Linked DNA regions of Gimesia benthica. The protein of the gene in region 1 binds, or shares a complex with, the protein of each later gene. Links are inferred from orthologs where the notes say so. Each region holds a gene or a part of one and is shown in the gene's direction. Other genes may lie near its edges.

Region 1 (10,467 bases):
TCGATTCACGAAGGAACTGACCGGGTAAGCCTGCATCTCGTCTGCAGGATAGGTCTGCAGCAGAGTTTCCAGCTGCGGAATCGGCGTGGTGTCGGCACTCAGCCATTTGCGGTACTGTTCCGGTCTCAGGATCACCGGCATCCGCGGATGAATGCCTTCCAGCAATGAATTGGCAGCGGTCGTCAACACACTGCAGGTTTCCAGTTCGCTGCCGTCCAGACTGCTCCACTGTTCCCACAATCCCGCCATCGCGAACAGGGGTTCCTCACCCAGACGCACACACATCGCCTGCTTCGAACGATTGCCGGCACTCTTCCATTCATAAAACCCATTTGCAGGAATCAGGCAGCGACGATAACGGAATGCGTTTTTAAACGAAGGTTTTGAAGCTGCGGTTTCCGAACGGGCGTTGATCATCGCCTGTCCCGGCTGCGGATCTTTGGACCACGCGGGAATAAAACCCCATTGAAAATGCCGGACCTCGAGCTCCGCACCAGCATTCGTAATCGCCAGCACGGGCTGGGAAGGAGCGATGTTGTAACGCGGGGAAACCCGCGGAAATGACACCATCTGAAACAGCCGCTTGATTTCTTCGTCAGGCGAAAACAGGAAAAAACGGGCACACATGCTGGATACGCTCTTCACTCTTTTGAAACAGGAAAGGCGGTACAATGGTTGACACCAGAGCCTGTTATCTTAAATGATGAGGACCACAAGTGCCATTCAGAACCCGGGCACAGCAGAAACTCACACACGCGGAAGGATCAAACAGCATGAGCCAGTTACGCACCATCGGCAAAACAGACATCCAGATCACCCCCATCGCCATGGGCTGCTGGCCCATCTCCGGGGTTACCAGCGTGGATGTCACCGAAGAGGCCAGCCTGGCTACGCTCCAGGCCGCGTTTGATGCAGGCATCAACTTCTTTGACACCGCTTACTGCTACGGATATGACGGCGAGAGTGAAAAACTGATTGCCAAAGCCCTGGGAGAGAAGCGGGATGAGATTGTCATCGCTTCCAAAGGAGGCATTCACTGGAAAGACCGGAAACAGGTCCGCGACGCCTCCCCCGCCCGCATCATACAGGAATGCGATGAGAGTCTGCAGCGACTGAACACCGACCGCATCGATCTGCACTATCTGCACGGCCCCGATCCGGAAATCCCGGTCGGTGAATCTGCAGCCGCGTTCAACGAGTTGCGGGAAGCGGGCAAGATTCGCTCCGTCGGCGTTTCCAACTTCACGCTGGAACAGCTGCAGGAATTTCACGCGGTCTGCCCGATCTCAGCCTATCAACCCCGCTATAACATGCTGCAGCGGGACATCGAACTGGATCGCCTCCCCTGGTGCAGAGACAACGAGATTTCGGTGATGGCGTACTGGCCTTTGATGAAAGGTCTGCTGGCCGGCAAACTCGCGCGGGATCATCAGTTCGACCCGCAGGATGGCAGACAGAAATATCCCATGTTTCATGGAGCGGAATGGGAAAAGAACCAGGACTTCCTGGATGAACTCCGCACGCTTTCCACGGAATGGGAACACTCGATTGCAGAGATCGTCATCCGCTGGACAATCCAGCAGCCCGGCATCACATGTGCCTTATGTGGTGCCAAACGTCCGGAGCAGATTCAGGAAAATGCGGAGGTGATGAATTTTGAACTCTCCGAATCACAACTGGAGACCCTTGATCGCCTGATTGCAGAGCGAGGGCCAATCCAATCCTGATCGGGAGTTCCCGTCAGGAGACACTAAGGGAGTGTCAATCCTTCGCGAATGGAATAGCGGGCCAACTCGACACGGTCGTGAATGCCCAGCTTGTGCATGATTCGATACTTGTGACTGTCGATCGATTTCTCCGACAGGTGCATCGACCGGGCCACCTCTTTCACACTCTTTCCGCGTGCCAGATGCCGCAGTACTTCAATCTGACGCGAGGTCAATGAAGTCAGCATGCTCTGTGACTGAATCGAGTAGCGGTTCCTTTTCTGGTCGTAAACCAGACGTTCCTGGACCGATTGAGAGAAACAGTATTCGCCACGGGCAGCCTTCTTGATCGCATGGATCAGCGATTCAATCGGTTCTCCTTTGAGCAGGTAGCCGACAGCATTCACTCGTAATGCCAGCTCAATGAAGATGTCTGACAGATAACCTGTCAGGAAAATCATTTTGGTATTCTTGAGTCGGGAGGTGATTTCCTCAGCAATGTCAAACGAGCCACGTCCCGGCAGTTCGACATCCAGAATGACGACGTCTGGTTCTGTTTCCAGAATCAGTGACAACCCTTCATCCGCATTAGTCGCTGTCCCCACGACTTCGATCTGAGTATCTCTGTGAAAGCGTGAGACTAGTGAATCAACCAGCATCAAGTGATCGTCCACCAGGACAATTCGAATTAGATCAGTGGAAGTTAACATTCTGGCCCCCGAGAAAAGAAATGATTAGATATCAATAAACTGAACGGTTCAATCTAATTTCTGACTTGTATCTGGATGTGTAACTCCTTCCAGAAAATCTCTACATTGTTTGGATAGTTCCAGTACGTCGTTAGCCGCAGTATCAACCAGAGGCTCCAGATCCTGCAGAACGACTGCCAGTTCCGGTTCCAGCTGGCTGGAGGGTAATCCCGCCAGGTGCTCGTGTTGACACTGTAAAATGGTCAGGAAGTTATTTAAGCGATGGCAAGTTGTTCGAACATGCTGCGCAAAATCGACTTGCTCTTGATTGATAGAATGAGACATTAGATTCGAACACTTTGAAAGTGGGTATCTAGATATTTATATCAGCACCAAAGTAAACTGTACTGCACTTCTTTCTGTTTTTGAATACTGAAAAAATCAAGTTCAGTGAACGAGATGTGAAAACCAAACTTTTCAGCTAGAAATGAGCTTGTTTAGTAGGTGAAAACCACTACTTCTGATACCTGCGAACACATCGTAAACGATTTATGTTTGGTGACTCAATAACAATATTTTTGTTTTTGGTGATACCGCACGTTCGGGTGTGCTGATTCAGACAATTCTTGCCTTGCATGCCTGAAAACAGGTGTTTTCTTCCTTTTATTAAGGAATGGCGCTTCGCAGTCACGTTTCTGCCTGATGCGTAAGGGCTTCTTTGAATTTCCTGCTGCCCTGGACAGGGAAATCAGGGATCTCCCTCCCTCTGCATTCTACCAATAAGGAGGGATTTCACTGCATTTGTCAGGGGGGGGTTGCGAGATATTCGTTACAGCCGGCAAACTCGGAAATGTTGCCTGCGGGTCGAGTTTTTTCTCATGAATCAGATGTTGATATTTTAGCACATCTGATTTTCCGTGATCTATGTTCTAAATGCATACTCACATGACAGTCTCAGTCCCCCGATTGACCGATGTGGAAGCGACATGGTCAATCACGACAGGGGTACTGATTTTAAGAGAATAATATTTCGTACCACATCGCAACGGAATCGGGCCCTCTGTGATCGATTCTGAAGAAGCAGGAATTCGAGAATGACATCATCTTCAACTCTCAGTAAATCTGAACTCACTGCCGAATTTGTGAACCCGATCATCAGTTCCACGATTTCCGTTTTTGAAATGATGCTGGGTTGCACCCCCAAACGGACCGGTCTGAGTTTAAAACAGGACGTGATCCCACAACACGAATTGAGTGCCGTCATCGGTATCTCCGGAAAGGCAGCCGGCACGCTGGTTTTGAGCCTGTCCGAAAGCGTTGGTAAAGGCGTGCTGGACCGCATGCTGGGAATCACGGCTGAAGAAATCAACGACGAAGTCTGTGATGCTGTATGTGAACTCGCCAACATGATTGCCGGTTCTGCGAAGGCACAACTGGAACACCTGGAAGCTTCCATCAGTATTCCGAACATCATCACCGGGAAAGGTCATACCGTCCATTACCCATCCAATGTGTCGCCGATCTGTATCTCCTTTGAATCAGAAATCGGAGCGTTCTCTATCGAAGCAGGCTTCTCTGATCGATAGATCCACCACTGATTAAACTCTGTTTTAACTCGCCAAAAAAACTTTAAATATAAGAGGCCAGTCCGATGAAAGTTTTACTCGTAGACGACTCAGGAACAATGAGAACTATCCAGAAGCGCTGTCTGTCGAAACTGGGTATTGAAGACGTTACCGAAGCAGAAGATGGGGTTCAGGCCCTGGAGCACTTTATCAACAACCAGTTCGATATCGTACTCAGCGACTGGAACATGCCCAACATGGATGGCTTACAGCTGCTGAAAGAAATCCGTCAGCGGAACAAAGACATTCCTGTCATCATGATTACCACCGAAGCTGAACGGGCACGTGTTGTGACTGCCATCCAGGCTGGTGTTTCAGATTACCTGGTGAAGCCGTTTACTCCCGACAGCCTGAAAAGCAAGCTGGAACGTTGGGTCACCTCGCACGCCTGAGGCTCGTTGAGCCGTCAGGCTGACAGGCTGAATAAGTATCGGTTCACTGAATATTGCCCAGGCAGGCAGGGCAATCTCTGTTTTATAAGAATGGCTGCAGCCAGGCTGAGTAAAAATTCCTTGAAGGTCATCACACATGATTTCTCCTGAAAAAATCTGGTCGTCGGATCAATTACCTACCCTACCCGCCGTCGCAGTAAAGTTGCTGGACCTGTCTAAGGATCCGGACACTGATATCAAGGATGTCATTGACACCATCAAGGCAGATCCCGCGATCACAGCCAAAATCCTGAAGGCCAGTAACTCATCCTTCTTCGGGCTGCGATCCGAGTGTAAGGGTATCGAACGGGCCGTCCCTCTGCTGGGAACCATGGTGGTTACTTCGCTGGCGCTGAGCTTCTCGCTCTCCGAAGCAGCAATCACACAGGGTCCTCTGAAATCACGCTACGATTCGTACTGGAAACAATCGATCATCCAGTCTGCCGCCGCCGAGTTACTAGCCACCCGACTGGGTAACGAACTCAAATACGACAGCTTCCTCATCGGACTCCTGCAGGATATCGGGCACCTGGCCATGCTCCGCTCGATCCCCAATGACCTGTTGCCCGTACTCGAACAGGCTGAAAAGCAGCAGCGTGACATGTCTGAAGTCGAAACCGAAGTCCTGGGAATCAACCATACTGAAGTCGGCGTGAAAATGATGGAACGCTGGCAGATGTCCGAACAGTTCCAGATCGCCATCGAACATCATCACGACACATTCGAACAATTAAAGGCCCTCCAGTCCGATCCCAACTTTAACCTGATCATCATCATCTCTGCCTCGGCCGCCATTGGTGATTACTTCTGCTCCCCCAACAGCGGTCTCGCATTACAACGACTGCAGCAGTTGATGGCAGAGTTCTACAACATGCCCATTGATGATCTGCACGGGTTCCTGGAAGAGGTCAAGTACCGTTTTGAAGAGGCTGCCCAGATCTTCCAGGTCAACATGGATGACATCGAATCGCCTTATGAAATCATGGCCAAAGCCAACGAACAACTGGTGCAGTTGACCATGAAAGCCCAGGTCGATTCCACGCAGGCTTTCGCCCGCCAGGCTGCCATCGAAGAGCAGAAGGTAAAACTGGAATCCGAAAACAAACAGCTGCAGAGCAAAGCAATTCACGACCCGCTGACCAAAACCTACAATCGCAGCTACTTCAACGAATACTTCGAAAAAGAACTGCATCGCTGTGCCCGCTCTGCCCAGCCGATCGGAATCATTTTCTCCGACATCGACCGCTTCAAAAGTCTGAACGACACCTACGGCCACCAGTTCGGTGACCTGGTCCTGCAGCGTGTTGCCAAAGTCGCCAGTGAATCCACACGACGCTCCGACATCTTCTGCCGCTACGGCGGTGAGGAATTCGTCATCATGGTCAACAATCCCTCTGAAAACGGGATCCATGAACTCGCGGAACGTCTGCGGAAACTGATCGAAAACGAAGTGATTGAATTCGAAGGCAAACGCGTACCCGTTACCGCCAGCCTGGGTGCGGTAGTGGGTATCCCGCCTCGCGACATGACCGGCTTCGGAGAACGCCTGATCGCAGAAGCGGATGAAGCCATGTATAATTCAAAAGAGAATGGCCGCAACCAGGTTCACGTACGCTCGATCATCAGCCAGGAAGACAACGAACTGCAGAAGCTGGTCAAACGCAGCCGCTTCAGTCGCTGGCTGGTTACCAAGAAAATTTTTGATATCCCGACCATTTCCAAAGCACTCTTGAAGTGCCCTCAACAGGAAACACAGACGAAAATCGGTGAACTGGCAGTCAATGAAAAACTGCTGACCAGTAACCAGGTCACAGAGATACTCGAAGCACAGCAGAAAAATGGACAGCGATTCGGGGAAATCGCCATCCAGAGGCAACTGCTTACCCGTGAGCAGGTGGCTTATCTGCTCGCAATACAGATCGAACCGCCGATCGTTCTGGGGAAAACGCTGATCTCGCTGGAGATGCTGCAAAGTGCAGAGACAGCGGAGCTGGTAAAGCTGTATCTGTCGGAATTCAAAGCCAGTGCGGCTCCGATGGAAGAACGCCGCAGTGAATTCGCAAATTCATAAATTCAATTTGTGAAATCCTGCCGACGTGGAAGTTGTACACAGGGTCGGTTCCTGCCATAATCCCGAGTTGACCACACGCCAGTTAGCAAGCTGAGCTCTTGTTATCACCGTTCTACATGAAAACGGATTTTCGCGCTTTAACCCATTTTTTCATAATCCCCAAGTAACGGAGGGCGATTGAGATGAACTTAATCGCTGATACATACGCGCAACTGGAAGCAACCTCATTTGTGGCCACGACTGAACAACCGCACGAGGAACATCATGGCCATGCCGAACCTCCCGCCTTTTATAGTGTAATTCCGTTCGCCGCGCTTTTGCTGTGTATCGCTTTTCTACCCCTGATTCATAAAACGGAAGAGTGGTGGGAACATAACAAAAACCGGTTTCTGGTCGCAGTCAGCCTGGGTCTGGTGACCCTGCTCTATTACACATTCCTATACGGACACGGCGTCGTCGATCATGGCACACACGAGCTGTCAGCTCCCGGGTTCCCTGCCGCTGTCGTCGTCCTCAAGAATGCGATTCTCGGGGAATACATCCCCTTCATCGCCCTCTTGTTTTCCCTGTATGTCATCAGCGGCGGAATCGCGTTCAACGGCCATCTGGTGGGACGACCGATTCTGAATACGGGCATCATTGCCATCGGTGGCGCGATCGCCAGCTTCATCGGAACCACAGGCGCCGCCATGCTCCTGATCCGTCCTTTGCTGAAAGCGAATGCCAAACGTGACTATGTGGCACACACGGTTATCTTTTTCATCTTTGTCGTCTGTAACACCGGCGGCTGTCTGCTCCCCATTGGTGACCCCCCCCTGTTCCTGGGCTTTTTAAGAGGCGTCCCCTTTACCTGGACGCTGACGCTCTGGCCTGAGTGGCTCGCCATGAATGGCATGCTGCTGGCCGTTTATTTTGCCTTCGATACCGTCCGCTATCGCAAAGAAAACAAAGCCAAGGTGGAAGCCGTTCCGGAAGACCCTGAACCTTTCGCACTCAAAGGGGGCATTAACTTCCTCTGGCTGCTGATGGTCATCTTCTGCGTCGCACTGCTGGACCCCTCCAAAACGGTCCCGGGGACCAGTTGGAGTGCACCTCACTTTTTCCGTGAAGGCTGCATGTTTGCCCTGGCAGGCATTTCCCTGCTCACAACTTCGAAAAGTATTCGCGAGCAGAACTCCTTCAATTACGAAGCCATCGTCGAAGTCGCCGCCCTCTTCGTCGGTATTTTTATCTGCATGCAGGCTCCCGTACAGATCCTGAATGTCTACGGTGCCTCGCTGGGCATTGATTCCCCGGCGAAGTTCTACTGGGCCACAGGCACGCTCTCCAGCTTTCTGGACAACGCTCCGACCTATGTCGTCTTCTTTGAAACGGCCAAATCTGCGGGCGGCAGTCCTCCCATGGTTGCCGGCGTCAGTGAAATTGAGCTGGTTGCCATCAGTTTGGGAGCCGTCTTCATGGGAGCCATGACCTATATCGGCAATGGTCCCAACTTCATGGTTAAAGCGATCGCCGAAAAGAACAACATTCGCATGCCCAGCTTCTTTGGCTACATGTTTTACAGCTGTCTGTTCCTGTTACCACTTTCAATTCTGCTGACGATCTTCTTCCTGTAAGCAGCCGGTATCCAGAACCGCAACCGTACAAAATAAAACAGGCAGTCCGGGTTTCAAACCCGGGCTGCCTGTTGTTTTATAACATCTCGAATCAAGTTCTGATGTCAGCGTCGCTTACTTTTTCTTAGCAGCGGTCACCTTCTTCAGGACATACTTCCGGGCCTCAGGCTGATTGATCTCATAGATCTTATCTTCCAGGGCTTTCGCAGCTGCTTCGCTCTCCTGGATCACGCGATCCTGGTCGGCCAGACGTTTCTCCAGCTGTGCCACAGCAGCCACCTTTTTCGGGTCCTTCTGATCCCCCTGTGCGTCCAGTTCCCGCTTCATCCGCGCGTATGACTGAAATGCACGCCAGCTGTTACGTTTGTCTTTTACGGGGCCGTCATTGCGTTCCTTGTTCAACAACGCGACCTGCATCGCCTGCTGGTACTGAGGCGTCTTTGGATTTCCCTGCAGTTCTACATGCCGGGCCAGGGTCGTGTTGGAGTATTGTCCCACGACTTCCCCATCGATAGACAGTTCATACCGGCCGGGGGGCAGGTCATGGATCGACAGCGATTCCTGACTCATGCGATGCCCCAGTTTCGTCAACTCTGCGCCCAGCTTCGCTTCAGCAGGCACTACCCAGGGCAGGCTGTCAGCCAGCCAGGTGAAGGAGACGCCGTCGTCTGAATATTTCAGATCAGACAGCTTACCGCCACGCGCTGTCGAGGTGGCCTCACCGTTGGCTTTTTTACTGACGGTGATCCGCGAAACCTGTCGTTGCACGTTCATGTCAGACAGCAGGGCAAACGCCATCACCACCTGCCCTGGCGCATCGGGATGCACGGCGTCCCTGATGATCGTGAACTGAGGATTTTTCTGACGTTCCGCAATCGTGATGTTATTCAACGGTCCGTACATGTCCACAAACCCGAAACCGGATTCGGCAGCAACTTCACGCAGCCAGGTTCCATAGTACGCCAGAACCGAGTTATACAGCTCTACCGAAGCCGGATCCCGCGGGCGTTTTCCCATGCGGGCCGCCCGGGCGTCGAACATGGTTGGCGTCATCAGGATCGGAGTCGCACCAATGCCTTCGATCTTGCTGATCAGCTCTTTCATGTCATCGTAGTAGGTCTTGAAAATCTCATCATTGAAGGGCTGATAGCGGCCGTCGTTCATTCCCAGCAGCACGGTCACATACTTGGGATGATAGGCGGCGACGTCCCGGTCAAAACGAGCCAGGGCATCCCAGGCCTTTGCGCCACCCACGCCTGCATTATGAAACTTCAGACGCATTTTCGGATAACGGGTGTAAAAGAAATCTTCAACATACTGGGTGTAGAGGCACTGGTGCGTAATACTGTCTCCCAGGAAGACAATGGAATCGCCGGTCTGCAATTCCATCTTGGACAGCGGCGCCTGATGCGTCTTTTGTTCCGCTTCCTGAGCGGATAAAAGCGTAGTTGCCTGCAGCAACAGACAGACTGCTGCCAGGCGGATCAGTTGATAGCTGATCTTCGGATATTTCATGATGTTTCCCCTGCGTAAAGGTTCTCTGGAGTGTCAACGCGTCAGTATTGTTGACGAAAAGCATTGTTCATTTCGTCTAATGTCCCCTGAGTCACATCGATTTGCAAGCATCATCCCGGACGTCCCTCAGTTTTTCCTGGAACAGAAAACAGACGGGTATTCAGGTGTGCTTACTCGCGGACTTTCATGCCGGGAGGATAAGCCAGGGGACTGGGATCCGCGGGCTGTAATTTCAATCGCTCCGCAGTCTGTCGATCGAGGAAGACCGCAGCCGCCTGGTCGGCAAACACAAGCATCCAGCCCGGATTCGCGGCCATTCCCATGATTTCATTCCGGGAATAGCGACTGTCGAGAATCACCGCCGGTAACTGGCCATTATCATCCTGTAATAAATAGGCCCAGTCGGTACTCCCCTGCATCATCTGCTGTTTGATCTGCTCGTACCATTCAAACGTCTGCTGGCTGTTGACCTCCAGACGTCCGTCAAAGAACACTCGCTTCTCGGGCCCGTTATGATAAATGTAGACCGCCGCCTGTCCCATATTCGAAATATAGGCACGGTCCGGCATTCCCGGTTGTCCTGCAAACTTCGAGGCACCATGCGCATACCAGGCTTCCGCCTCTCCCAGCGCCAGTCGTTTCCCTTCACCACCCCACGCATGCCAGTACCCGGTAAACAGGCTGATAAACAGGAACAGAAATATCCCCGCAGAAACAAGCGATCCACGAGATAGCTGACGCGTTCCCTCAGCAGTGCCAGACGCCGGCTTCCCGAAGAGAGCAATCCCAAAACGGGAGCAGTCCGAAAGATTGT
Region 2 (10,725 bases), 1.1 Mb from region 1 along the record:
CTTAGCAGCGGTATTCTGATAATTGAAAATGATTCGTTCACGCCTGCGCTGGCTCAAGCATTTAACGCTGGCACTGCTGACTCTCGTCCTCCTTGCGGTCGGGAGTGAGGTCGCGTTACGTATCGAGGAATACCGGCAGCAGGAGAGTGTCAGCAGCTATGACGCCGACGGTTTTCTGATTCCCTCAGATGTCAGTTATCACCGCATCCGTCCCCTGCAGCAGGTCACGCGGAAGCACCCGGATACCGAAGAGGTCGTCCAGTTTTCGATCAACAGCATGGGACTGCGGGGCAAAGAATATGCGATTCCCAAGCCGACGGGCGTGTACCGGATCCTCTGCCTGGGCGGAGAGACCGTCCTGGCCCCTGAAATGGCTGACGAGGATACGTTCTGCGTCAGGCTGGAACAACTGCTGCAGAAACAGACTCAGCTCAAGGTGGAAGTGATCAACGCGGGGGTGCCTGATGCCTGTCCGCTGATGTCTTATCTGCATCTGCGGCATTCGCTGTCTGGGCTGCAGCCGGATCTGATCCTGTTTAATTTTGATATGTCCGATGTTGCCAATGATCACGCATTACGCCGCTTCACGCAGATCGGAGACACGGGCGTGCCGCTCTGTGCGATGCATCCGCTGTTTGAAGAGATGAATGCTCCCGAGAAGCTGGAAAGCCATTTTCTGGTCTACCGATATCTGCTGAGATGGTTAGGAGATTACTGGGTTCAGAACCAGCCTGCGGGACTGGATCGAGATATTGATACTCCCCAGGGGACTTTTCTCTGGCTGGAGGATCATCCGCCCGACTGGTCCGTGTATGTGCGTCAGACGCTGGAGCCGATACAGAATATTCAGCAGATCTCACAGGGAACCTATTCTCGGTTCATTCTGGCGACTTATCCCAAGCCCTGGCAGGTTTCCGAGTCCGCGATGAGTGGAAAAAATGCGCGGGCCGCGGTGGGAGTCCGCGAAGGGGTGAAGTACGGCAGCCGGTTTCCATTTGAGCTGCTGGAGACGTACTCCAAACAGTTGAATGTGCCCTATTGTGATACTTCGCCCGTATTTCAGGCGATTCAGAATCCGGATCGTTATTTTCTGGAGAACGTACCCCAGTTCTCGCGTGAGGGGCATGCGTTGTATGCCCGCGAGCTGGCACTTTATATTTTAAAGGAGATCCCCGGCATCTGGTCTGATCCGGTTCCCTCACCTTCCGAGCAGGCGCCTCAACAGGCACTGGCTCCGCTGCGCTGAGAAAACCGGTAATAAAGATGAATAAACGGACTATAACAACTATCGTGATTGTAGAGGCTGTTCCAGAGCTGTCTGATTCATCGTCAGGCTGCCTGGGAACAAAGAGACATCGCCTGGTTTAAGGGGCTTCCCTCAACCGGGTGTAGAATGGCAAATTCTTTGATTTTCAAAGGGTTTAAGACAAAACTACGACCTATCTTTTACTTATGTGAAGTCCGCTTCACAGGGCAGCTGGTAGCGAAAAATATTCATCGGTCGCTGCAATGCGGAAATTTGATCTGCTGAGGTCTCTGAGCCGTTACTGCGGGACCGGTTTTGAAATTGATTGAGGAAAGATTTTCATGAGTTCATACGAGACCGCATGCCGTTACTTCGACCAGGCTTCCCGTCAGGTGGGGCTTTCGCGGAACATGCAGGAACTGCTCAGGACGCCGGAGCGCGAGGTCAAGGTAGAAGTTGCGATCGAACGCGACAACGGGGAAATTGCCACTTACATCGGTTACCGTGTACAGCACGACAGCTCCCGCGGACCCATGAAAGGGGGACTGCGTTTTCACCCCGAAGTGAACGGCGATGAAGTGCTGGCCCTGGCATCCCTGATGACCTGGAAAACCGCGCTGGTCAACATTCCTTACGGAGGAGCGAAAGGGGGCATCTCGGTCGATGTGTCCAAGCTGTCCCAGGGAGAACTGGAACGCGTCACGCGCAAGTTTATCGATAAGATTTACGATGTGATCGGTCCCCTGAAAGATATTCCGGCCCCGGACATGGGAACCAACGCCCAGGTGATGGCCTGGATCATGAACCAGTATGAAAAGTATTGTGGCTTCAACCCGGCGTGTGTGACCGGAAAACCGCTGGAACTGCATGGTGCGGACGGTCGTGAAGAAGCGACGGGCCGCGGCGTGGCGATGATCACACGGCAGACTCTGGATCACATGAAGATCGATCTGTCCGGTGCGACTGTGGCGATTCAGGGATTCGGCAACGTGGGGAGCTTTGCCGCACAATTTCTGGATGAGTTCGGAGCCAAGATTGTCGCGGTTTCCGATGCCAGCGGGGGCATTTACTGTGCGGACGGGATCAACATTCCCAAGCTGATGGAATACTGCAAAGATACCAAGGCCGTGCGCGGGTTTCCGGAGACGGAAGCGATTTCGAATGATGAAGTTCTGGCTTCCAATGTGACCGTGCTGATTCCGGCAGCCCTGGGTGGCGTGCTGACGAAAGAGAACGCCAAAGAGGTCCGGGCGCGGTGCATTATTGAAGCTGCGAACAACCCGACTGATCCGGATGCGGATGAAATTTTCTCGAAAAATGAGATCGTGGTGGTGCCCGATATTCTGGCCAATGCCGGCGGAGTAACCGTCAGTTACTTCGAATGGGTTCAGAACAGACAGCACTTCAGCTGGGAAAAAGCTCGCGTTCGTTCCGAGTTAGACCGTATTATGGATGACAGCTTTGAGCTTGTCTGGAAGATTGCCACTGATAAAAAAGTATCGCTCCGCATCGCGGCCTATATTCTGGGCATTGGTCGTGTGGGGCGAGCCACCGTGATGGGAGGCATCTGATCGCGGTTTTTAAAGGGATCACAGCCATGATTAGGCAGTGATCAAAAGCTAACTTAATTTTACACCAGGCGCTATAGAAGAGGTGATATAAATGGTTTCCACAGAGCAGCTGATCAATGACTGCGTGTTGTTTCAGTCAGTTACGCCGGAGGAAATGGACGAATTGCTCGACCAGGCTGAGACAGAGGATTTTCCGGAAGGAGTCCGCATTCTGGATGAAGGTAATTCGACCCGGTATCTCTGGATCATTCAGCGCGGTACCTGCGAGGTTCGCAAGCAGCTTTCCAACGGAGATGAGCAGACATTGACCGAGTTGGGGCCCCTGTCCATTTTTGGTGAAATGTCCTTTTTCAAACCGGCTCCGCATTCGGCGAGCGTGGTGGCGACTTCCGATGTGTCCATCGTGCGGATCCCCTGGAAGAATTTCGATCAACTGCTGAAAGCGGGAGTCAGCGGGGCGCAGAAAGTCGTTTATAATACCGTGCGAATCATGTCTGACCGGTTGAGGACCATGGATAAATGGTCAGCAGAAATGGTTGAAAGCTGTGGTACCAAGAACAAGAATGCGGAATGGCACGAGTTTCGTTCCAAACTGTATTCCGACTGGCAATTCTGAGCAGAGGTCTCTCCGGGAACTCAAATTCTTCCGGAGAGCGTTTAAAATAGATAAAATTAGAAGGTTATCAGCGCGAAAAGTGATCCCGCGTTGACACATTTCCGCTGATTGCTGATACTCCGGAATGCGGAACCCGGTTCGTCTGGACTGCGGTGGGCGATACAGAAGCGCACCGGCCGGGGGAAGTCTGTGTCAATATTTTGAGAATCCACATTCCACAGCTGTTATCAGTTTCAGATTAACCCGGTGGCAGGGGCCGGTGAATCCCTGCTTAGATCGCTTGAAGTTATGAGTAGTACGACCGAATTAGACCTGGCGCAATACACCGAACAACTGGCTCAGCAGGCCCGCGCTGCATCGCGTAAACTGGTTTCCGCTAATGGGAACCAGAAGAATGCCTGGCTCCGTCGGATGACCGAACTGATTCGGGAACGGACTCCTGATTTACTGGCTGCGAACGAACGCGATATCGAGCAGGCTCCCGAATACGGTTTGTCGGAAGCGTCGATTGACCGTCTGCGATTGACCGAAGCGCGGCTGGAGGGCATTGTCACGGCGCTGGAAGAGATCATGGCTTTGCCTAATCCGGTTGGCGAAGTGATTGACAGTAACATGCGTCCCAACGGTCTGCTGGTAACCCGGGTGCGGGTGCCTCTGGGCGTGGTGTTCTTCATTTATGAGTCGCGTCCGAATGTGACCATTGATGCGGCCGCATTATGCGTGAAGAGCGGCAACGCGGTGATCTTACGCGGCGGAAAAGAAGCCTTTCACAGCAATATGGCCTTTTATCAGCTGCTGCAGGAAGGGCTCCGCGACGTGGGGCTGCCTGAGCAGGCCGTACAACTGGTGGAGACCACCGATCGCGAAGCGGTGGGGCATTTTCTGAAGTTGAACAAATACATTGACGTGACCATTCCCCGTGGTGGTAAGGGGCTGATCGAGCGTGTGGCCCGTGATGCCACGATGCCTGTGATCAAGCATTTCGACGGAATCTGCCACGTCTATCTCGATAAGACGGCGGATCCGGAACTGTCAAAGCGGATTACGGTCAACAGTAAGTGTCAACGGCCCGGTGTGTGTAATGCCGCCGAGTGTCTGCTGGTGCATGCGGATGTCGCAGAGACCTTATTACCGGAAGTTGCGAAAGCACTGCTGGATGCGGGGGTTGAGCTGCGGTGTTGTCCCCGGTCGCTGGAACTGGTGGGAAGCGGTGTGCCTGCGACCGAGGAAGATTATGGCACCGAGTACGGGGCGAAGATCCTGTCGGTTAAGGTTGTCGAGGATATGGATGCTGCGATTGAGCACATTCATCAGTACGGTTCGGGGCATACCGAATCCATCATCACGACCGAACTGGCGGCAGCAGAGAAGTTCACGACCGAGGTCGATTCTGCGGCTGTAATCGTGAATGCCAGCACGCGTTTCAATGATGGGGGTGAGTTCGGTCTGGGAGCGGAAATCGGTATCAGCACAGACAAATTTCATGCACGGGGCCCCTGTGGGCTCAACGAATTGACGAGTTATAAATACGTGGCCCACGGAGCAGGGCAGATCAGAGAATAGAGGGGAAACAAGTTTTTGCGACCCGGCCGGTGAGCCTCATATCCCGGCGGGCTGTGAATTACAGGGAGGCCAGGGATGGCAGATGTACTCAGTCAAAATGAAGTGGAATCGCTGTTATCGGCGCTGGATCCATCTGCCGGCTCTTCCGGTGGGGGGAGTCGACCGGCGGCCCGGAATACCGATTTCAATTCCCAGATCAGCATCTACGACTTCAAACGCCCGGAACGCGTCAGTAAAGAGCAGATGCGGGCGTTTCGCGCTTTGCATGAAAGCTTCAGCCGGGAGTTCGGGGCGGCACTCAGCGGGATGCTGCGGTCGATTATTGAAGTCAAACTGATCAGTGTAGACCAGCTGACGTATTCTGAATTCGTCTTCAGTCTGGAAAACCCGACCTGCTTCAACCTGCTCGAATCCGAGACGCTGGACGGACATATTATTCTGGATATCAGCCCATCGATTATCTTCCCGATCATCGACCGGCTGCTGGGAGGGGATGGCCACACGCACGGTGCCTATCCCAATCGGGCTCTTACCGAAATCGAAATCCGCCTGGTGTCGCGTATTACCGGCCTGGCGATTGAGGGGATCGAATCTGCCTGGAGTAACCTCTGCGACTGGAAGCTGCGGGTTTCCCAGGTGGAAAGTAATCCCCAGCTGGTTCAGATCGTGCCGCCGAACGAAGTGATCGTGCTGATCTCTTTCGAAGTGACGATGGGGGAGACCCGGGGAATTATCAACCTCTGTATTCCCTTTAATACGATTGAGCCGCTATCGAACAAGCTGACTTCAGATACCTGGTCGGCTTATAAGAAGAAAACGCCTGACATGCGTCAGCAGTTGAATCTGGAAGCGAGTGTCTCCAAGTCCAAGATCGAGATGAAGGTGGAGCTGGATCACAGTCGGCTGACTGCGGGTGAGGTAATGAATCTGGCTGTCGGTGATGTGATCATGTGTAACAAGGGGAGTGCCCAGAGCCTGACGGTGGAAATCGAAGGGGCACCGGTCTTCACGGCTTATCCGGGTGTTTATAAGGGGCATAAGGCGATCAGCATTGAAAAAATGCTGGCGATACCCAAAGATATCATCGAGCAGCGAATCAAGCAGGCGGAAGCAGGCCAGGCCTGACGCAGACGAGCACGCCGGCGGTGTGGTCATAAGTTTACATTTTACTGGTTGAGCCACTGCTGAATAACCTGCAGCGGGAGCCATCACCTGCAAGATTGATGGATTCCGAGCGTTCACGTCGACCGGAGAACGCGAGTTTTCGGGAAATCGGTTTTTTTCTCTGCAGGAATACGGAATTTACTCCCGTTTCGGTGGAAAACCAGAGGGGAGGCTGATTATACTGCCCGATCAATCTACAGCGCTACCGTTGTGGTTTCTGTTTTTATGAACAGTATTCTTTGCTGTTGACCGGGTGAAATCTGGTCCGGTAAAGAGATATATAGATAGTGTCATTCAGGACTTACGCCTAGAAACTCTGTTGTGTCAGAGGGCCGGCGAAAGCTGAAGTCATTTACGAAGATTGAAGAACAATGCCCAAGCAAAAGACTCACAAAGGATTGAAGAAGCGTTTTAAGATTACCGCTTCAGGAAAAGCCAAGCACCGCAAAGCATTTCGGGGCCACATTCTGAGCAAGAAGAGCCCCAAGCGGAAAATCGGTCTGCGTAGCGATGGCGTCGTGACCGGAACGGAAGCGAAGCTGATCGTGGAAGCCCTGCGTCCCGGTTCTTAAGCCGTTCCCGATTCCCCTGACAACGGCACGCGGGGAAACGATCCTGACAGAATCCAGATTACACATTCAGTTGGAAAGTAATAATGCGAGTTAGCAAAGGTTCAGCTCGACGTCGAGCCAAGAAAAGACTGTTTAAAGAAGCCCGTGGTAATTACGGTGGCCGCAGCAAGTTGTTGCGTACCGTAAAAGAAACAATCATTCGGTCTCGTGCTTATGCCTACCGTGACCGTCGGGTTCGCAAACGTGAATTCCGCGCTCTGTGGATTACCCGTATCACCGCTGCCTGTCGTGCAAGGGGTACGAACTATTCGCAGTTCATTAACGGTCTGTCCAAAGCGGGCATCACGCTGAACCGGAAGTCTCTCAGCGAGCTGGCGATTTCTCAGCCTCAGATCTTCGATGAGATCGTCAAAGCAGCACAGGCAGCTCTGGCAGCATAATCTGCCTTTCTGCTGAAATAAGCCAAATTCCAGCCGGATCTGTTTTTAACAGGTCCGGCTGTTTGCGTTTGTACCTGGCTGCGGGGAGAGCGAAAATTGCCATACGCAAAACGGGAAGGATCTGGTAAATTCAGTCATCGTTCCCGCCTGTGGGCTTAGGCAGGCCTGGGTTTCTCGTTTTGATCCGCAGGGAGGCAGGAGAGTATGACTCACTTAAGGCGAGTATCGTACCGACAGCAGCAGCTCCGAAGATTGCTGCTGGCGTGGACGCTGGGCGTATCGTGCGTCTGTCTCCTGGCTGGTTGTACCGGCGTGCGTCGCGTCGTGCCTGCCCCGCTGGTGTTTGAAGAGCAGTCTCAGAAGATTCTGGCGATCGCTCCTTTGGGCACGCCGAAAGCCGAGGCGATTCAAAAGCTGACGGACGCCGGAATCAGCGGGGAATTTGCTTCCAGCCCGTCCATCTATTACTGCGATCTGTGGGAGCAGGAGAACGGAAACCGCTGGCACATGAATGTCGCGTTGCTGTTCAATGAGCAGGGCGAGCTCTATAAGACGCGGCCCGCTCAGGCGGATGTCACCTGGCAGAGTGCGGAAGAGGCGGCTGAGAGTGAGCAGTCAGCCGGACAGGCGACGGAGCAGGTGCTCCAGTGAGCCTGAGGATTCAACTGTCGACGGGGTCGGCAGGTTTTTCCAGCAGCTGAATATGCCCCTTGCAGAACTTGCAGGCGGCGACAGAGCCCAGGTATTTGCGGGCGATGCGCAGCTCTTCTTCACAGTGTGGGCACTTCGTGTAGAACGCGGAAGCGACATGGCTGTGGGATTCGTCAGGGAGCTGGATTGTGGACTGACAGAAGTTGCAGCTGACCTGTTTGCCCAGATACTTTTTGTGGACCCGGAGTTCTTTGCGGCAGTCGGGGCACTGGAAGTAGAAGCCGATCGGAAAGGCGTCAATGCGGACGGCGAGTTCCTTGAGCGGGTGAAAGGCGGGGATCTCGACAGTGTCGTGTTCGAGGTCTTCATTCAGCAGCTCACGACAGGTCTGGCAGTGAACGAGGTTTGCAGGCATGTCCTCCCCACAGCGTGGACAGGGGCCGCCGGGCCAAGCGGGCATGGTCAGTCCTTCTTTTTCAAAATTTCAATCAGAGTCACTGACAGATTTGAGATGGCCCGGTATCTCGTCTGGAGAGTCTGTCAAAAGGAAATGGAACGGGCTTCCAGAGAACGCGGAAGCCCGTCATACCGTTGTAACTGAATTATAACAGAACCCGTGATTGATATGAATCAGTTTTTTCTAATTCTGTATCCATCACTGCTGTGCTTACTTTTTGGCTTCGAGGCAGTAGAGATGCTTGAAGGTTCGCAGGAACATGCGTCCGTTGGCGACGACCACGGTAGCGTGGCTCTGGTCTCCGAGCTTGATTTTTTCGTAAGCTTTGAATTTGGGAGAGGCGTCGACCATGGCGACTTCACCATTTTCGTCGATGCAGTACAGGACGCCGTTAATGCAGACGGGAGAGCTGCTGTAGTCGCCTGCGATACGTTCGGTCCAGACGTTCTTCTGGGTGGTGAGATCAACACAGCTGACCACGCCGGCATCGCCCCAGAGGTAGAGGTGCCCTTCGTAGACAACGGGGGTCGGCACATAAGGCAGCTTGGTGGACCGTTCGTATTTGATGTGGGTTTCCTTGATGTTTCCGGATCCGGTGGGATCGACGCCGTAGAGCAGCTTGCCGCGACCTCCGCCGCCACAAGTGGCGAAGATCAGTCCTTCGCCGTAGACGGGTGAGGAGACGGTTCGCATCGGAAATTCGCCGGTGGTCCAGATGACTTTACCGTTTTCCGGATCGAGGCTGCTGATACCGGTGGCCCCACTGACGCAGATCAGCTGTGGTCCGGTGTTGGGGTGTTCGACAATGATTGGAGTCGCGTAGGAGGTTCTCCGGACGGCCCGGTCGGCTTTCCAGACGATTTCTCCGTTGAGCTTGTTGAAGGCAGTGACCGAGCTGGGCCCCTGCTGATCGTTGGTGGCGATGACCAGGTTCTTGTAGATCATGGGGGAACTGCCGTGACCGTGCTGGCTGGTGAAGGAACCCAGGTCGCGTTCCCAGATCTTATTGCCTTTGAAATCGTAGCAGATGAGCATGTAAGATTCTTCGTCTGCGAATTCGACATACACATGCTCGCCATCGGTGGCCGGCGTGCTGGAAGCCCAGCTCCCTTTGCGGTGCTTGTGGCTCTTTTTCAGTTTGGTTTCCCGCTTCCACTTTTCTTCCCCGGTTTTGGGGTCGAGGCAGAAGAGGTAGCGTGTTTCGCCTTCACCCAGGGCGGCGGTGACGAACAGGTTGTCTCCCCAGATGGAGGGAGACGAGTGTCCGAGGCCCGGGAGTTCTTTGTGCCAGGCGTAGTCCTTTTCGGTCCAGCTTTGGGGGAAGCCCTTCTCGCTGGAGAGGCCAGAACCGTCAATCCCCCGGAAACGAGGCCAGTTTTCGGCCTGAATGGAGGAAAACGCCAGCAGGCAGAAGCAGAGGGCTGCTGTGAACTTCAGGGCAGGAGAGAACGCACGGGAAGGTAGTAAATCTTTCATGGGAGATTCTCTATATGCGGAATTACAGGCAGGATGTTATTGAGATTTCACAGGATTAGCTTGACGAATTTTATGTTCTGGTGCAAGTTAATTGAATATAATATTTGATAGGGCTATCGTAAGTAAACAGGGCGTACGGGTTTCGGCAATGTTTGCGAAACGCATGCCTGTCAGTTCTTTCATGAGGCATCAGGTGCACGGGCCGGAGGTCTGTGTGTTCTTTCCTGCGTAATTATCTATGCATAATTCTGAAAAACAAAATTCCAAGACTGCCTCAACGGTGGCCTACCTGATCGTGCAGGAAGTGGACGAACGGGGCAAGGTCTACCGTCTGGTGGACCGCCAGGTGACGACCATCGGGCGTGCTCCGACCAATCGAATCGTACTGGACGACGAAGTCTGCAGCCGCAGCCACTGTGAGATCTTCTACAGCGATGGTGGCTGGTACATTCGCGATCTGGGCAGCCGTAACGGCACATTGGTGCAGGGACTCGCGATATCGCAGGACCATCGACTGCAGGAAGGGGATGTGGTCGAGATCGGTGACAGCGAGGCGATCTTCACCTTCGATGTCTCGCGATTCTCTGCGCGTCCGACTTCGGACGGCTCGAGTGCGGTGATCGACAGCGAGACGATGGGAGTCGGGCAGCAGTCGAGCTGGGATGAGCTGAATATGCCCGAGATTATTCAGCGGAAAAGCCACACCCGCTTTCACACGCCGCCCCCCCCCGCACAGATCGACCGGGATCGTGCCAGCCGGGAACTGGGGCGTCTGTATCGACTGGCTCTGGAGATGGGGAATGCCCAGTCCGAACAGGAGCTGTGCCAGATCGTGCTGAACGGCCTGTTTGAAGGAACCAGTGCCGACATTGGTGCGATTCTGAACCTCGATCCGAGTAAAAGCCTGCCCCGTAAGCCGGAAAATCTGAGGGTGATCGCATTTCAGTCCGTGGATGAGCTGCCTTATCG
Region 3 (10,976 bases), 2.8 Mb from region 1 along the record:
GATCAACTCCACCATGCGATAGGTAATCACACGTGTTTTACCGGTACCGGCGCCAGCCAGAACCAGGAGCGGACCAGAGAGAGTAGAGGCTGCTTCACGTTGTGCCGGATTGAGTGCGGAGAGATGACTGGAAGAACTGGGAGAGGAAGACAAGGACATATATCAGGATCAATTATCTGGCTAAAACGGGTATGGGCAGCTGAGCTGAAGCGGTAACCGGCGACGGTTCCTGCTCAGTGACTTTCATCTTTTTTATCGGGGTTCGATCGGGGCGCCGGCTTTTTCTGAGCGGGGCGTTCCGGTTTCCGTGAGGCACTGGGTGGTTTTTTCGCAGGAGCCTGCCCTGCTTCAGGAGACTCCGATTTCGATTCCGCGGAGCGTCTGCTGGAACCGGGCTGTTTCTTTTTTCTCAATCTGGGGCGCGCCTGTTCGCTGCGCCGGGGCTGAGCGGGATCTGGTTGTTGTTTTCGACGGGCCGATTCCACGGTCTCCTGGTGGGGGACCGGTGTTTTTGCAGGAGCGGAACGCTGCTGTTCTTTGTAAGCCAGCCTGAGCGGCTCAAGCATCTCGTTGATCGTCTGCCAGCGGTCCTGCGGGTAGAGCTCCAACCCCTTCATGATCGCATCGGCAATGCGGGGGTCGAGATCAGGGAGCAGGTTCTGGATGTGCTCCGGTGGTGAATTGATGTGTTGCAGGACCGCTTCCATTGTTTCGGCTGCTTTCCAGGGAAGCCGTTTGGTCAGCATCTCGTAGCAGGTCACTGCGTAAGAGAAGATATCGATTTTCTGGCTGGTCTTCTGGCGTTTGATGAGCTCGGGGGCCATATAAGCGGCGGTGCCGGTGCGGTTGCCGGGCTGCAGAAACGGAGGCGTGTTAGGGACGACCAGTCCGAAATCGATCAGCTTGAGTTCGTGATCGTTGCTGACCATGATATTGCGCGGGCAGATGTCGCGGTGAATCCAGCCTTCGTCATGAAAATACTGGATCGCTTCGCCCAACTGGATCATGTATTTGAGGCAGTTGGTTTTCATATCCTCGTTCTGGGCTTCCACCAGAAAGCTGAGACTGTAGCCTTCGATGAATTCCATGACGAGGAACTGTTCCTGATCGGTAGTCAGGCCATGTTCGTAGGTCTTGACGATGTGCGGGTGATTGAACTGGACAGCGATCTCCCCCTCTTTGGGTTTATCCAGTCCGATAAAGCGGGCTTCCAGTTCCTGTGTTTTGACTTTGTCCAGAATTTTAAGCGAAACGGTTTTGCCGGAATTGTAATCGCGAGCCCGCCAGACCTTCGACATGCTGCCCTGGCCTACACGCCCGATGAGCTCAAAACGTTGCTTGATGTTCACACGGGGAACACGTGCTTCTTTGGAAAAGAGTCGCTTTAAAAAGTTCATGCATTCACCAGGGGCAGAGAGTGAATTCAGGACCAGGTTTCATCCCGGGCTCAGAAGAAGTTAACCGGCCCAACGCTTCCAGTATAATTGCCAGCCTGACGAGACGCAAAGCGGTCCCCTGAAATCGACTGTTTCCAATCAGCGTCGACTGATGCGATCGGTGGTCGGGACGGTGTCAGGGATTCGTTTTGAGACTTTGGGGGAGTCAGACGCAATAGTCAATCAGTCGTGCCAGTTCCGAGCGGAGTCGGGGACGGGGAATGATGCGATCGACAAAGCCATGATCCAGAAGAAATTCACTGGTCTGGAAGCCTTCGGGCAGCGAACTTTTAATCGTGGCTTCCACTACCCGCGGTCCGGCGAAACCGACCAGGGCTTTGGGTTCCGCGACGACAATGTCACCCAGTGAGGCGAAACTGGCGGCGACTCCCCCATGGTGGGGTTGGTCAGAACTGAAATGAACAGTCCTCCCTTTTCGTGGTAGCGTCCCAGGGCTGCTGAAACTTTTCCCATCTGCATCAGGGAGAAGATGCCTTCGTGCATGCGGGCTCCCCCGCCGGAGCCACTGATGATGATCAGCGGGAGTTTGAGTTCCGTTGCCTGTTCGATGGCGCGGGTCAGTTTTTCGCCGACCACGGAACCCATGCTGCCCATGATGAAGGATGAGTCGGTAATGCCGATGACCAGCGGGCGACCACGCATGTAGCCTTTGCCGACAATACAGGCATCTTTGAGTCCGGTTTTTTTCTGCTCCGCGACCAGGCGTTCTTTGTAGGTTTTGCTTTTGTCAGCAAACTCGAGCGGATCGCCGGCGGTGAGGTCGGGATACCATTCTTCAAAGCTGTCCGGGTCGAGCAGCTGCTGGATCCGGGTGTGAGCCGAGATCGAGAAGTGGTGATCGCATTCCGGGCAGAGGCCGAGCCCCTGATCGACCTGTTTGCAGAACACGGTTGCGTTACAGGCAGGACAGCGTTGCCAGAGTCCTTCCGGCACCCCTCGCTTGGGGCGGGTGGTGTGGCTGAGCTTTGAATCGACGTTTGACTTGGGAGCAGAACTCATATTACTTAGCCTCCTCGTAGCGCCATTTTTCTGTATGGCAGCTTTGACCCTGTTGGGAATCCCTCTTTTCTGATTGATCGTCAAAATTTACCTGTTTTGAATCACTTTTTTTAGGGGGTGACTCAAGAATTTCCAACATTTCATTGTGACAGAAGCGTCCGGCGTGCTCAAAACAAATTTTTTCTTTCTGTTCGTTCCGCAGGAGGCTGGAAATGATCGTCGCCAGTGGTTCTGAAGCCACAATGGCAAAGTTCTGTTTCTTCTTCAGGTATTTCTGTAATGTTTTCTGAACCCGGTTGACCGCTTCCGAGGCGAGTTCCCCTTCAGGCGGGCAGACTGTTTCGGGAGATTCGGCCCATTGTTTGAGCAATTTGGGGTACTTCCGACGGACTTCTTCGTACTCCAGGCCTTGCCAGAGTCCCTGGTTCAGGTTCTTCAGGCCTTCCTTTTCCTTGACCGGAACTCCCAGGTTTTCGCCCAGCTGTTCGGCTGTTGACAGGGCGGGCTCTGATGAAGAAGTGATGATGGTTTCGATCCCTGCCTGTTCCAACTGGGGAATCAGATTTCGAACCTGCTCTTCCCCTTTCGCGTTCAGCGGAAGATCCAGGGTACCTTGAATTCGCTCATCTTTATCAAAGTCAGTACAACCAGGACGTATGAGTACCACAGTTGGCATGTTTTTGAATCTCTTTTATGTTAAGGAAGCTGTCCGGCTTCTGGCTATCTGGGCCAGATCGCTGACAGCAGTTGCGTAATCGGGCTCATTAAAAATGGCGCTTCCGACCACAAAATAATTGGCACCGGCCTGAGCTGCTGCGCCGATGGTATCTGGATCAATGCCTCCATCCACGGAGAGAATCGTTTCCGGAGAGATCATTGATTTCAATTGTCTGATTCGTTCGGGGCTGGTTTCGATGAAGGACTGCCCCCCAAAGCCAGGTTCCACGCTCATCACCAGCACCAGTCCGCAGGCATCCAGATACGGTTCGATCCGTTCCAGCGGTGTCTGGGGGCTGATCGCCAGACCGGGTAAGACCCCTGCCTCCTGGAGGCGATCCAGCAGACCCTGTGGTTCCGGCAATGCTTCGATATGGACGGTAATCGAATCGCAGCCAGCCTTGATGTAGTCATCAACATACTTTTCGGGATTGCTGATCATCAGGTGGGCGTCGAAAAACGACTTGGTCAATGGTCTGACCCGCTCAATGAGCATGGCTCCGTAGGAGAGGTTAGGGACAAAATGCCCATCCATGACATCCCAGTGGAGTACGGGCGCCTGAGCGGCATCCAGCAGCTCGACCTCACGGTGGAGGTTGCCGAAGTCACACTTCAGCATCGAGGGAGCAATTACCGGTGCATCTGATAACAGTTTGTGTTTGGTATTCGAGTCAATCATAGAATTCAGGAATAATATACAACTCAAAGCCAAAAGCAAGAGCTCTGAATCGTTCGCATCAAGAGTTTGATTTCTTGCGAGTTTTATGAATGGGATTACTGCTTTTATTATAAGCGGACTATTTTGACGATCTCAGTGATCATAGTCTAGTGGAAAGTAGAAATACCTGTTCTTGCGTGTAGTTGAGTCACTCTGGAAAAACAGCCGAGATGAAAACCATCTCGGCTGTTTTCGTAGTTCCGTCTCTAAGTCATATTCTATAAGGTTAGACGATGATTAGAGTTGCGCCAGACGGGCGATCATGTCGGCCGTCCGGTTTGAGTAACCGTATTCGTTGTCGTACCAGCTCAGAACTTTGATCATGTTGCCGCCGATCTGGGTGGTCCAGCTGGCGTCAAAGATGGAGCTGTGAGTGTTGCCGATGATGTCACTGGAGACGATCGGATCGGTGTTGTATTCCAGAATGCCCTTCAGAGGGCCTTCAGCGGCTGCTTTCATGGCAGCGTTGACATCGTCAGCTGAGGCGTCTTTGCTGAGGGTTACTACCAGGTCGGTAATTGAACCAGCGGGAACCGGAACACGCAGGCTGAGGCCGGTCAGTTTGCCGTTCAGGTCGGGCAGAACCAGACCGACGGCTTTGGCAGCACCGGTAGTGGTCGGAATGATGTTCACAGCGGCAGCACGGGCCCGCAGCGGGTCGGAGTGCAACTGGTCAGAAACACGCTGGTCGTTGGTGTAAGCGTGCACTGTGGTCATCAGACCGTGCTCAATACCGAAGTTTTCGTGAATGACTTTGGCCATGGGAGCCAGGCAGTTGGTGGTACAGCTGGCGTTGGAAACACAGTTGTGCTCTGAAGTCAGCTGATCATCGTTAACGCCGAAGACAACGGTCATGTCCGGAGTGTCTTTGGCAGGAGCGGAAATCACAACTTTACGAGCACCAGCGGTGATGTGGCTGTCGTAACCGGGGTTACCGTCTGCTTCACGTTTGGTGAAGAAACCGGTGGATTCCAGAGCCACTTCGACTCCGAGTTCTTTCCAGGGCAGATTGCGAGGATCGCGTTCTGCACAGACCCGTACGGTTTTACCGTTGACGATCAGGTTGCTGCCTTCTGCTTCGACAGTTCCGGGGAAACGACCCTGAACACTGTCGTACTTCAACAGCCATGCCAGTTTCTGAGGATCACCCAGGTCGTTGATGGCAACCACTTCGAATTCGTCGGGACGGGCAGCCAGTGCTCTGAATGTGATACGACCAATGCGTCCAAAACCGTTAATACCTACCTTTACAGCAGCCACAGGACTCACTCCTTACATCTGAATGAAATTTATATCTATCTGTTGACGGCAGATCCGCTGGAAGACAATTCCTCGGGGATCTCGATGCGCGTACTTTGTAACTCGTTTTCGGGGCTGATTGTAATAGTCTATGCACGGCCACACAACCGAACGCAGCAACTCGTTTGAGTTCTTAATTATTCAACAATGTTAAGTATTTGTGTGTGTACTCAGTGACTGGTGAATGTCCCAGGAGATTGTGGGCGAATTTACTGGACAGATACTGTTCGCGGGCGCTGGCTTGAAACAAATTTCGACAAGTATTCCCCTCCCTGCGCGAAGTCTGGATCACACGACCTCAAGGGGCTCCAGCAAAAATGACGATAGTGCTTGAGAGGAGAATACTTACATCTAGAGGGAATATATCGACAGATCATGCATCGGGGAACGTTGATAAGACCCTGACTGTAAGTAACTTAGCTCCTCCCGCCAGGTCTCAAATTTACTATATAATATGTTCCCTAATCACCAGGACGGGCTGATGGACGATATTCTGCAGGAGTTTTTGGCAGAAAGCTGGGAAAACTTAGGTCAACTCGACTCTGAAATCGTTGAGTTGGAAAAGGATCCTCAGAATGCTGAGCTGATCGCCAGCATCTTTCGGACGATTCATACGATTAAGGGAACCTGTGGTTTTCTGGGACTGACGAATCTGGGAGCGGTCGCGCATTCAGCTGAAAATGTGCTGGGTAAGATGCGCGAGCGGATGATGGAAGTTTCTCCCGGAGCGATTTCTCTGGTGCTGGAAGCCGTCGACAGTATTAAAGAGCTGTTGCAGGGGCTGGAAGCGACTGGAGAAGAGCCCAAGACCGATCATTCAACTCTGACCGGCATGCTGGATGACCTGGCAAATCTGGCTACGGCCCCCGTAGCAGAACCTGCCGCTGCCCCGGAAACAGTGGCCACTACAGAGCCGGCAGAGATCAGTGCTCCTGCAGTAGTTGCGGCACCCTCCCCTGCAGAATCAGCAACCATCGAATCTCAACCAGTGGCTGAAGCTCCCGCGCAAGAGGTCAGAGCACCAGAACCGACACCAGCTTCTCCCGAAGTCGTGGCGGATGCTGCCGATGATGGGGCTAAATCATCTAAGGTCAGCGTTGCCGATCTTTCGATTCGCGTGAATGTGAACGTTGTCGACAGTCTGATGAACCTGGTCGGGGAACTGGTGCTGACACGAAATCAGCTGCTGCAGCTGGCACGGGGAGATGAGGAATCGAAGTATGCAGCGCCGATCACCCATTTGAACCGGGTGACAACCGATTTGCAGGAAGGGGTGATGAAGACCCGAATGCAGCCTATCGGAAATGCCTGGAATAAGCTGCCCCGCCTGGTGCGTGACCTGTCTCAGGTGACACATAAACATATCGAACTGGTAATGACCGGTGCGGAAACCGAACTCGACCGCACGGTGCTGGATGCCATCAAAGACCCATTGACGCATATGGTCCGCAACTCGGCTGACCATGGCATTGAAGCTCCCGAGATCCGTAAGGCCAACGGAAAGCCGGAATCGGGGACCATTCATCTGAATGCCTATCACGAAGGCGGTCATGTGATTATTGAGATTCAGGACGACGGAGCCGGCATCAGCCGTGAACGGGTTCTGAAAAAGGCAATTTCACAGGGGCTGATCAACGAAGCCGATGCCGACACAATGACGGACAGCCACGTCTTCTCCATGATTTTCCAGCCTGGCTTTTCGACGGCAGAACAGGTCAGTTCCATTTCCGGTCGCGGCGTGGGTATGGATGTAGTACGGACCCAGATTGAAAAAATCGGCGGGACCGTCGACCTGAATTCGAAGATGGGCAAAGGTACGACTGTCCGGATCAAGATTCCGTTGACGCTCGCGATTGTCTCGGCCCTGGTACTCGAGAGTGGCGGTCAGCCATTCGCGATTCCTCAGTTGGGTGTTGTCGAACTGGTACGTCTCTCCGCTGAAGACCGTACGAAAATTGAAACAATTCATGACAAGAAAGTCTTCCGTCTGCGGGATCGACTGCTGCCGCTGGTCCATCTGAATGAAGTTCTGCAACTGGAAGAAGTGGCACTTGAAGATGATGACGATTTGCACGATACAAACATCGTGGTTGTCCAGGTTGGCGAAGACCAGTTCGGGCTGATTGTATCGCGGATCTTCGACACGGAAGAGATCGTGGTCAAACCGGTGGGACGCCTGCTGAAAAACATTGGCCTGTATCAGGGGACAACGATCCTTGGTGACGGGCGGGTTGTGATGATTCTCGATGTCGGGGGAATCTTCAACCAGTGCGGTGGCAGTTCTTCGCACTCCCAGGCAGTGGCTGAAGAAAATAACTCTGGTGCCGGACGGGAAACGATCAGCATGCTGCTGTTCGGTATCGGCGACAATGAAACCATGGCCGTCCCGCTTTCGCTGGTCGCCCGACTGGAAGAATTCCCGCTGGACAGCATTGAACTGAATGGCGGCCGGAAAGTTGTCCAATATCGAGACAACCTGCTGCCGTTACTTTCGGTGGAAGGTGCCGGGTATGGTGGTGGAGAATCCATAGATCCTCAGCCTGTGGTCGTGTTCTCGGAGAACAGCCGATCGATGGGCCTGATGGTCAGCGAGATTAAAGACATCATCGATGAGCAGCTCGTGATCCGCATGCAGTCTGATCGGCCGGGTGTACTGGGGACGGCAATCATCGGTAAGAATGCGATCGATGTGATTGATACTCAATATTATGTGATGCGTTCCACCCCCAACTGGTTTGCCAAAGTGGAAGATAAGAAATCCTTCCGGGTGCTGGTGGTTGATGATTCGATGTTCTTCCGTCAGCTGGTCGCGACTGCTTTGGAGACCGCAGGCTACTCTGTGGCAACCTGTGACAGCTGCGTGGCAGCGGTAGAGATTCTGGAACGCAATGCGAATTTCCAGGCGATTGTTACCGATCTCGATCTGCCGATGATGGATGGCTTCGAATTCTGCGAATGGGTGAAAGAACAGTCGAACACGCAGGAGACCTGCGTGCTGGCCATGACCTCTTCCAACAGCAGTGCAGATCAGGCGCGGGCCACCGAGGCCGGCTTTGATCAGTTCCTGGTCAAATTCAATTCTCACGAACTCATTTCCTGTCTGGATGAGCACTTTGCCCGGACGAAACATAGTGCAGGAGTCAATGCATGAGCCTTACAGCGACTGATTCAACCAGCGGCATGGAGTCGCAGTTAGATTATTCGAGTCAGTATGTCTCGTTCCGCGTGGATGGTCAGCTGCTGGGAATTCCTGTGAATATGGTGCAGGAAGTCCTGACGGAGCAGGTGATTTCGCCGACTCCCCTGGCCCGCCCGGAAATTAAAGGGTTGCTCAACCTGCGGGGACAGATTGTGACGGCGGTCAGCCTGCGGAAACGACTGGGACTGCCTGACCTGGACAACGAAGAATCAATGAATGTCGTGACGCGGCTGGGAGGCGAGTCTTTCAGTCTGCTGGTCGACGAAGTGGGAGACGTGATCAACGTTTCCGGACGTTCGATGGAACCGGTACCCCGGACTTTGGATCCACACTGGCGCTCGGTCACGATTGGAGTGTTTCAGCTGGACGAGGGACTGTTCGTCATCCTGGATGTCGAAACGATCCTGAATTTTGACTGAGTTTCGTTCTGTTTTCGGCGCATTTTAAAAGGGCCAAATCGTGGATTTAAATGTGACTGCACTTCGAGAATCGTTCGAGCTGGTGGCACCCCGGGCCGACCAGCTGGCAGAACGGTTCTATGAGAAGTTATTCGAAGATTATCCCGATCTTCTGCGCTATTTTACGCATACCGACTTTTCCGAGCAGCGGGGCAAACTGATTCAGGCACTGGTGCTGGTGATGAAGTCACTGGAAAATCCCACTGCTCTGACCCGGGTCCTGCATCAACTGGGAAAAGAACATGACGAAATGGGTGTCCAGGAAGACGATTACCCACCTGTCACACAAACGCTGTTGAGTGTGCTGGCTGAGTTTGCCGGCGAACACTGGAGTGATGAACTGGAAGACGCCTGGGATCAGGCACTGACAGCGGTAGCAAACCTGATGATTGAAGGAGCCAAAGACTCAAGTCGCGCAAAGCAACTTCAATCAACGGCTGCCGGGGGCTCAATGGGAGCCGACTTTGAAGCGGAAGCGTCTGACGTGGACCCTGACCTGACTTCAGAGACTTTAAACCAAACACAAACCGAACAGTCTATTCGATCTGAAGAGCAGATCAACCATCCTAAGGAGAAGAGTGAAATGTCGATTGATTCAGTACAGAATACGGGACAGAGCGCGGCTACTGAACGGTCGCAGAATCTTGATCAGTTTTACGGCATTGTGGAATTCAGTCCACAGGCCACCCTGTTTGTCAGTGCTCAAGGCGAGTTGACCTACATCAACCGCAAGGGACAGGAACTGCTGAATCAATTCAGCGGCGAACTGGGACTGACAGCACAACAGGTTGTCGGTGGCAGCATCAATCAGCTGGCTGCCCGCATTCCTGAACTGCAGACCGCAATTACCGGTCTGGTGGGAGAGAAAACGATCACCGCTCCTGTGGGACAACGTTACCTGGAAATCAGTCTCTCTGCTGCCAGTGGTGAGTCTGGTGCGGGCGTTGGAACTGTCATGACCTGGAAGGACGTCACCGAGACTATCCAGCAGGAAGAAGAGAACTGCGACCTGTCCGGTCAGCTGGGCGCAATCAGCGATGCCCAGGCTGTGATTGAATTCAAGATGGATGGCACGATCATCAAGGCCAACGACAATTTCTGTAAAACTGTCGGTTACACACTTGAAGAAATTCAGGGTAAACATCACCGGATGTTCGTAGACAGCGAGTTTCAGAACAGTCCTGAATATCAGGAATTCTGGGAAAAACTGAATGCCGGGATTAACCAGGTTGCTGAGTACAAGCGCATCGGTAAAGGTGGAAAAGAGATCTGGATTTCCGCCTCTTATAATCCCATCAAAAACAAGAGTGGGAAACTGGTGAAGGTCGTCAAATATGCGTCCGATATCACCGAGAAGAAGCTGGCCGAAGCCGAGATGGTGCGTGTGCAGAACATGATGGACAACATTCCGATCAATGTGCTGCTGGCGAACCGCGATTTCGAACTGGTCTACATGAACCCTGCTTCTTACAAACAGTTGAAAGCCATCGAGCATCTGCTGCCCAAGCCCGTTGATCAGCTGGTTGGTCAGAGCATCGACATTTTCCATAAGAATCCGGAGATGCAGCGGCGGATGCTGGCTGATCCGTCCAACATGCCTCACCGGGCAAAAATCAAGGTGGGCGACGAAACTCTGGACCTGCTGGCAACAGCAATCACCGACAAGGAAGGCAATTACATCGGCCCGATGGTCAGCTGGTCTCTGATTACTGATCAGGTCAAGCTGGCTGATGATTTCGAAAGCGAAATTCAGGGCATCGTAAGTGTAGTTACCTCGTCTGCTACAGAAATGCAGGCCAGCTCGAAGAGCCTGTCTGACATGGCTGATGAAACGGCTCGTCAGTCGCAGGTTGTGGCTGCGGCCAGTGAAGAGGCAACCCGCAACGTGGAGACCGTCTCTTCAGCTGCTGAAGAGTTGAGTGCTTCGATCAGCGAGATTGCCCGTCACGTGCAGGAACAGTCGCACATGACATCGCAGGCTGTGGGTGAAGCAGATCGTACGAATGAGACCATCAAAGAACTGGGTGATGCCAGCAGTGAAATTGGTCAGGTCGTGAAAGTGATTACTTCGATTGCTCAGCAGACTAACCTGCTGGCACTGAATGCGACCATAGAAGCTGCCCGGGCCG

Evidence for each region.
Region 2: the proteins of F1728_RS12330 (region 1) and fliM are in contact, whole or in part, in a crystal structure (PDB 1F4V), measured with the Escherichia coli proteins. The link is inferred for Gimesia benthica from one-to-one orthologs.
Region 3: the proteins of F1728_RS12330 (region 1) and F1728_RS01895 are in contact, whole or in part, in a solved structure (PDB 1A0O), measured with the Escherichia coli proteins. The link is inferred for Gimesia benthica from one-to-one orthologs.

What each region holds. Positions count from the first base shown.
Region 1 is NZ_CP043930.1:3,250,961-3,261,427, forward strand. Bases 3,003-5,729 are described here. They hold F1728_RS12330 (response regulator), read left to right. Parts: upstream 3,003-4,046; coding sequence 4,047-4,412; downstream 4,413-5,729. Other genes in these bases: F1728_RS12325 (chemotaxis protein CheX), read left to right, coding at 3,490-3,981; F1728_RS32575 (GGDEF domain-containing protein), read left to right, coding at 5,560-5,729. In the rest of the region: F1728_RS12305 (SOS response-associated peptidase), read right to left, coding at 1-627; F1728_RS12310 (aldo/keto reductase), read left to right, coding at 774-1,727; F1728_RS12315 (response regulator transcription factor), read right to left, coding at 1,751-2,416; F1728_RS12320 (hypothetical protein), read right to left, coding at 2,465-2,740; more of F1728_RS32575, read left to right, coding at 5,730-6,522; F1728_RS12340 (sodium:proton antiporter), read left to right, coding at 6,705-8,138; F1728_RS12345 (SGNH/GDSL hydrolase family protein), read right to left, coding at 8,253-9,653; F1728_RS12350 (hypothetical protein), read right to left, coding at 9,824-10,467. UniProt on the Escherichia coli protein: Involved in the transmission of sensory signals from the chemoreceptors to the flagellar motors.
Region 2 is NZ_CP043930.1:2,198,901-2,209,625, reverse strand. Bases 4,112-7,096 are described here. They hold fliM (flagellar motor switch protein FliM), read left to right. Parts: upstream 4,112-5,071; coding sequence 5,072-6,121; downstream 6,122-7,096. Other genes in these bases: rplT (50S ribosomal protein L20), read left to right, coding at 6,816-7,096; rpmI (50S ribosomal protein L35), read left to right, coding at 6,532-6,732; F1728_RS08340 (glutamate-5-semialdehyde dehydrogenase), read left to right, coding at 4,112-4,996. Also shown: F1728_RS08355 (SGNH/GDSL hydrolase family protein), read left to right, coding at 29-1,246; F1728_RS08350 (Glu/Leu/Phe/Val family dehydrogenase), read left to right, coding at 1,588-2,817; F1728_RS08345 (Crp/Fnr family transcriptional regulator), read left to right, coding at 2,909-3,433; more of F1728_RS08340, read left to right, coding at 3,722-4,111; more of rplT, read left to right, coding at 7,097-7,172; F1728_RS08320 (hypothetical protein), read left to right, coding at 7,377-7,823; F1728_RS08315 (hypothetical protein), read right to left, coding at 7,834-8,283; F1728_RS08310 (PQQ-binding-like beta-propeller repeat protein), read right to left, coding at 8,491-9,756; F1728_RS08305 (sigma 54-interacting transcriptional regulator), read left to right, coding at 9,995-10,725. UniProt on the Escherichia coli protein: FliM is one of three proteins (FliG, FliN, FliM) that forms the rotor-mounted switch complex (C ring), located at the base of the basal body.
Region 3 is NZ_CP043930.1:437,654-448,629, reverse strand. What follows is about bases 5,306-8,541. They hold F1728_RS01895 (hybrid sensor histidine kinase/response regulator), read left to right. Parts: upstream 5,306-5,671; coding sequence 5,672-8,341; downstream 8,342-8,541. Other genes in these bases: F1728_RS01890 (chemotaxis protein CheW), read left to right, coding at 8,338-8,541. Outside these bases: F1728_RS01925 (ATP-dependent helicase), read right to left, coding at 1-159; F1728_RS01920 (serine/threonine protein kinase), read right to left, coding at 234-1,397; F1728_RS01910 (histidine phosphatase family protein), read right to left, coding at 2,458-3,132; rpe (ribulose-phosphate 3-epimerase), read right to left, coding at 3,148-3,852; gap (type I glyceraldehyde-3-phosphate dehydrogenase), read right to left, coding at 4,129-5,151; more of F1728_RS01890, read left to right, coding at 8,542-8,808; F1728_RS01885 (methyl-accepting chemotaxis protein), read left to right, coding at 8,861-10,976. UniProt on the Escherichia coli protein: Involved in the transmission of sensory signals from the chemoreceptors to the flagellar motors. CheA is autophosphorylated; it can transfer its phosphate group to either CheB or CheY.